2 regions of the Paenibacillus sp. J2R1T-4 genome follow, and region 2 is predicted to be linked to the other one. Evidence: riboswitches for the same ligand, from Rfam matches in the RefSeq annotation. Region 2 holds a riboswitch; the other holds the start of a gene.
What was found. Region 2 has a riboswitch for ZMP and ZTP ahead of AC58QD_RS18385 (bifunctional 5,10-methylenetetrahydrofolate dehydrogenase/5,10-methenyltetrahydrofolate cyclohydrolase). Riboswitches for the same ligand answer to the same signal wherever they lie in the genome.
Positions count from the first base shown of each region.

Region 1: another riboswitch for ZMP and ZTP. It lies ahead of AC58QD_RS24430 (DJ-1/PfpI family protein); the one in region 2 lies ahead of AC58QD_RS18385 (bifunctional 5,10-methylenetetrahydrofolate dehydrogenase/5,10-methenyltetrahydrofolate cyclohydrolase).

Region 1 is NZ_JCAUBA010000017.1:156,411-159,509, reverse strand. Features, by position in the region: gene AC58QD_RS24435 (heparinase II/III domain-containing protein) at 1-1,427, opposite strand, end outside; ZMP/ZTP riboswitch at 1,732-1,812, shown strand; gene AC58QD_RS24430 (DJ-1/PfpI family protein) at 1,881-2,468, shown strand; gene AC58QD_RS24425 (methyl-accepting chemotaxis protein) at 2,562-3,099, shown strand, end outside.
Region 2 is NZ_JCAUBA010000010.1:224,779-227,877, forward strand. Features, by position in the region: gene AC58QD_RS18380 (MFS transporter) at 1-1,120, opposite strand, end outside; ZMP/ZTP riboswitch at 1,231-1,311, shown strand; gene AC58QD_RS18385 (bifunctional 5,10-methylenetetrahydrofolate dehydrogenase/5,10-methenyltetrahydrofolate cyclohydrolase) at 1,413-2,288, shown strand; gene AC58QD_RS18390 (cyclodeaminase/cyclohydrolase family protein) at 2,281-2,925, shown strand.

The DNA.
Region 1 (3,099 bases), on a different contig from region 2:
ACATCATCCAGCTTATACAAAAGATTAGGATTCCCGGCAGAATCGCTGTCCCCAACCTGCGGCATGTATCGATCTATCATGATTAACCCTGCATGCGCGCGTAACATCTGCCTGAACTTGGCATTTCGATAAAAATCACCTTGCGGATACCGGTCATAGCCGAACATAATATCTGCTACTTGTTTGTAGGCATTAACCCAGATGTTGTTATACAAAGGAGCAGCTTCATCGCCAAAGCCATCCCTGTCAACGTCACACACCAGAGCATGCAGCATATTGCCCCCTGTTATCGCCCATCCACCTGCTTCCGGCGGAATAGCTTTCCCTTCTCGGAACACAAAATCCAGCCATTCCTCCGTCGTCCCTGGCTCATCAAGCACAATTGCAGCGAGCGCGAGTGCATTCTGGTGCATCCCATGGTTTCCTCTGATCTGTGCTTTCTTCACTCCCTCAAACACTTGTCTCAGGATTCCGTCCTCGATATTCGTGCGAATCAGTTCCATGGTGGATTTAGTGTTGGATAGTTTGTATTTCGCAGCTTTGGCAGCCAGGAAATCGAGCACTTCCGAACTCTCTATCAACGCAGGATAGAATGCATCGTAAGCGCTAACAAACGATTGAACAATAGAAGTCTCCCATATGCTTCCGACTGTTTTGCCTTGACCTGTCATCCCATGCGAATTCAGGAAACCATTCTCCCAAGAGAACACCCCTGTGTCCAGTTCAGGGTACAAATCCGCTACTCTGTCAAGCAGCACGATTCCTGCCTGGGCATATTTCAGCTCCCCGCTATATAGATAGGCATCTCGCAATTGAAGAATAGCCGTTTCTACCATTCCACCGTGCGCCCAAGGATACTTCGAAGTCGGGAAGAGATTCCCGTTCACATCTATCATTCGGATCCATATTTTCCAATGAGAGTAGAAGGCAATAAAAGTCCACTGCTCACCTGCCTCGTCCTTCCAGCCATATCCGTCATCAACACCCCAGCTCTCGTCACGATCCGGGTACAGTCTATTAACCAGATACTTCTTATCCCCTCGTCCTGGCTGAAAAATACCATTTTCATCCTTAGCACTCTCATAGTAAGCAGCGAAATCATTGGAAGGAAATACAGACTGACAGCTGGGACAAGTCAGCTTCCATGGTTGCTCCAATGTATCGGCTACCCACGGCCACCGACCATAAGCATGATGAGCATCTCCGCATATCGGGCAGCCTAATTTCTGATTCACCGCATAGCTGCGGGGGATCGTTTGGGGGGCAGGTAAATTCCACAGCTGCTCCCACCCGAGATCGATATAGACGTCCGCCTTAGAAACAGCTTCATCCAGCTCCAGCTTCGCCCAATCATACTTGGCAACATTACGCCTTACGCTGCTTACTTTTTCAGGTGTGTAGTAGGTGCTTCTTTGTTTGACACTCATCCGTGATCCCGCCTTTGCATCAAAGAAATAAGAACGATTAGGCCTAATGCTGTCATCATAACATAATGTAAAGCTTTAAAGTGACATAGTTATATAGGACTAACAAAATCCGCTGTCGAAACACTTATTTCCTGGGAAATATGTCGACTTGCACTTTTACGACTCAACTGCTGGCGTTATAAAGACTGGAAAAAGAGCAGAACCGCTGCTGCCATTACAGCACAGTTGAAAAAGATACAGGATGTTACTTGAAATCCATTGTTGAAAATATTCAGAATATTGGATAAAATAGACCCAACTGAAACAATCGCTGTGCAACTGGCGGAACATGGTGAACCATGGGGGAGCGCAGCGGAATCGAATGCCGGACGCCTGGGCGAGTGCTTGATCGAGAGATCAATGCGCTCTTTTTTCGTTTTCAGCAAACTATATTTCCGAAGGAGAGGGTACGGGATGAAAATCGCTTTTGTATTATTTGATCGAGTGACGGCTTTGGATTTTGTAGGTTTCTATGACGCTATTACGAGGTTACGATTCCTGAAACTGATGGATGATGTTACTTGGGATCTATGCGCTGATCGGGAAACGGTCAGGGATGAGCGGGGTTTGACGATCCATGCAGGGCTCGTGTTGCCGGATTTGTCCGGGTATGATCTTGTCTTCGTTCCCGGGGGCCCAGGTACAAGGGAGCTCATGTTCGATGCCGAGTTCATCAAGTGGCTGCAGACGGCGGCTGGGGCGAAGATGCTGGTTTCGGTTTGCACAGGGGCTTTGTTACTGGGAGCAGCTGGATTTCTGGAAGGAAAACGGGCAACAACGAATCTGCACGCATACGAGCTGTTAGCTCCCTACTGCCAGGAGGTTCTGAAGGAGAGAATTGTGAGAGACGGCAATGTATATACAGGTGCAGGTGTAGCGACATCAATCGACTTGGGTCTCTATGTTGTTGAGCGTTTGTGCGGAGCTGATGCCGCAAGAAAAGTTCAAGTGAGTATGGATTATCCGTATTATGAAGCGGGAAAGCAAGTTGCAGACAATTAATCGACATATTTTGACTCTCATAGGTAAAAGGAATCATGTTATAATCTTCAGGACCATGAAATTACATATTATTACATCCAGGAGGTACTGAAGGTGTTGAGTTTACATTCACTCAAGCATAAGATCATTTGGCCGGTGTTGATAGTCATCAGTCTCGTCACAATATCGATGGCATGGTTCATATACGGGCAAACCGCGGACAGTATGAAGAGCAAAGGCTTCGCTACCCTTGAAGTGACGAAGATCGGAATCGAAAACGCATTGATCGCGCGCAAAACCGCAGAAGATGTGATGGAGAAGGAAATGGTCAGCCAAGCTGTGCTGCTGTCCTTGTTAGTCGAAAAAGGTCTGCCCTTCGATCAGGTGGCCGCACTTTCGAGGAAAGGGCAGATCGATGATATCTGGATAACGGACGGTCAAGGTAATACGATCCTTACGAATGCGGGACCCGATGTAAAATTTAATTTTTCCGCCGATCCCAAGCAACAAGCCTATGAATTTATGGATCTTATCTCTAAGAAAAAAGAAGTGGTAGTCCAGCCAGCACAACCTCGTACGATTGATCCGAAAGTATACAAATATGTGGGGGTGGGCGGTTGGAGCATCCCGCGAATCGTACAAGTCGGACGTG
Region 2 (3,099 bases):
AAATACCTCGGATGCCTATAAAAGCGGATAATGCTCCCCCAACGATTGGTCCAATCATGTTACCCAGACTGAGAAAGCTGCTGTTGAAACTATAGGCGCGGCTCTCCATCCCATCAGGCGTGAATTTACGAATTAACGCATTAACGGAAGGGAGCAGCCCTCCCATGAAGATCCCGAGCATGAAACGAACGGCGAAGAGCTGCCATACATTCAGCACCAATGCTTGCGGGATGAATGTAAGAGCCGAACCGATTAATGAGAATAGCAATATTTTGACTTGCCCAATACGATCACCCAATCGTCCTAGAAGCGGAGAGGCGATCATATTAGAGATGCCTGTAATTGACCCGACTAATCCGGCGAAGAAAGCTAGATATTCACCCTTGCCGTGAAGCTCCTGCACGAACAATGGCATTAACGGCATCGAACTTAACAAGGAGAATTGAATAAGCAAGGTGACGGTGAAAAGCGCCATTAATTGCGGAATCCCGCTTAATTCCTTGAACCCTGCAATAATCGAGACACTTGGTTTCCTTGCAGCATCCGCCAGGTTGAAGTTCTCTTTGACGACGAATAACGCTAACATCGATGCGATAAAGAGCAATCCGCCCGTAATGTAGAATATGGGACGGAAGCCAATCCACTCTGCTAGCAGTCCCCCCATTAAAGGACCCAGAATCGTGCCGGCGACTCCTCCTGATTGGAGGGTCCCCATTGCAAAGCCCATACGATTCTTAGGTGCAGTCGCTGACATTAAGGCAACAGCCGCCGGGACGTACCCAGCAATCGTGCCGTTAAGAATACGCAAGAAGAGTAGGTGCCACACATTGCCTGCCAGTCCCATTAAGGCCATGACGATAGCCATCCCGAAGCCGGATCGAAGCAGCATCACCTTACGTCCATAACGATCGGCTAACTTTCCCCATAACGGCTGGAAAAAGAACGAAGTGATGAAGTTTCCGGCGAACACTAAGCCTGCCCAGAAGGATACTTTATTCGGATCCGTAATGCCCAATTCTTGAATATATAAAGGTAAGAAAGGAATAACCATCGTCATTCCAGCCATTACCAAAAACTGACCGAACCATAGTACGATCAGATTAAGTTTCCAGTTTGCCATTAAGTTGCCTCCAGGTGTTCCATGATGCATGCTTTATTATAGCATTAACGATGGACAATCATACAAGTTATTTGGTATTGTATGGGTATTACATAAGACATACTTACGATTACGGTCTGGGTAACTGGCGAAGCGTGGAGTACCACGGGGGAGCCCTGACTGTCATAATACCGTTCGCCTGGGTAGAGTATTTGGAGCTGACTTGAGGCCTGCTAATGCAGGAAGCCGTCAACTTGGAATGCTTTTTTTTGTGTTTCTGGATCATCTCACACAATGAAGGAGAGGATTAGGAATGAGTATTCAATTGCGAGGAAAAGCTGTTGCCGAGGAACGTTATGAAATTGTAAAAGGTAAGCTTGAGCTGCTGCGGCAGAAGAATGAGACGATTAATCTGGCTGTGCTCCTGGTAACAGGCGATCCAGCTTCGGCTTATTATGTGCAGGCCAAGCGACGAATTGCGGAAAGGCTTGGGATTGGATTTCATTTATATGAATTCAGCCCGGCATGTTTGGAGACAGAGTTGATTAATTGTATTCAACAATTGAACGAAGATCGTTCCATTCATGGCATCATGCTGGAGCTGCCGTTACCGCGCCATATTGCTACGGCACGAATAACAGAATTGCTGTCTCCCTGCAAGGATGTAGATGGCGTAACTCCAGCAAATAAGCTGGCACTGCTCACAGGTGCTCCAGGTCTTGTACCTGCAACACCACAAGCTTGTATTATGCTGGCCCAACATTACGGATATCCACTAGAGGGTCGCAATGTAACTCTAGTTGGCCGTGGACAAACGGTCGGGATGCCGCTATTTCATCTATTACAGCGAGAAAATGCAACAGTCACTGTCTGTCATTCTAGAACACCGAATATCAAGCATCACCTAGCACATGCAGACCTCGTTTTCGTAGCGGTCGGCTCCCCGGGGATTATCAACCAAGAAATGACTCATGAACGTCATGTCATTATTGATGCAGGCATCAATGAGCTGCCTGATGGTTCAATCGTCGGAGATGTTGAGGCTTCAGTAGGTGAGATTATTGCGGCCTTTACTCCTACACCAGGCGGCGTGGGATCGCTGACAACCGCGATCTTATTCGAAAATGTGCTAAAGGCATACGAAATGAAAGCAACTATGGAAGTGCAGGGAGGAATGAACGATGAGTGAGACCAATCAGCCGCAGCTGGATCATAGTATTCGATCTTTTCTGCAATCAGCGAGTGCAGCAAAACCGACACCAGGGGGAGGAAGCATAGCAGCACTTGTAGGTGCGTTAGGTGCTTCCATGGCCGCAATGGCCGCTAACTTTTCTACTGGTGCGAGGTTCAGCTCGATATCAGAACAAGTGGACGATGCTTTAAGACATTTACAACAAACGGATAGGGATTGCGAGGATTTACTCGAGGCAGATATTGTTTCCTTTGAGCGGTACATGACAGCAATGAAATTACCCCAAGTGACAGAGGAGCAAAAAGAAATACGCAAGCAAGCAATTCTTACAGCGTCCATGGAAGCTGTTTCTATACCTCTTCGTTTGATGGAAGTGTGTCTAGAGGCATTGAGAGTAACGGAAGTGTTAGCGCCTCTTGCCAATAAGAACGTCATCTCCGATCTAGGAATTGGGGCATTACTATTCGAGGCTTCAGCTCAATCCGCGTTGCTTACAGTGGACATCAATCTGGCTGCGATGCAGGCTTCTGAGCTGCGCAGTGAATATAAACATAAGAGTGAAGGCCTGATAAGTGACATCGTGCGACTGAAGGACAATATCGTCCAACAGGTTAGACAGCGGATCATGCAATAGGAACGGAAATATAGTCCAATAAAACGCAAGACAAAACATCCATACTATGGTAATTTGTTCGGAGAAGCTTAACAAAATGACTATCTGGATTATTTATCTCGACTGGGCGACAAGTTCCACATCACGTTCGAGCATAATCCTGCAAAAGTGTCCAGGGAGGAGCTTGCTCAATGT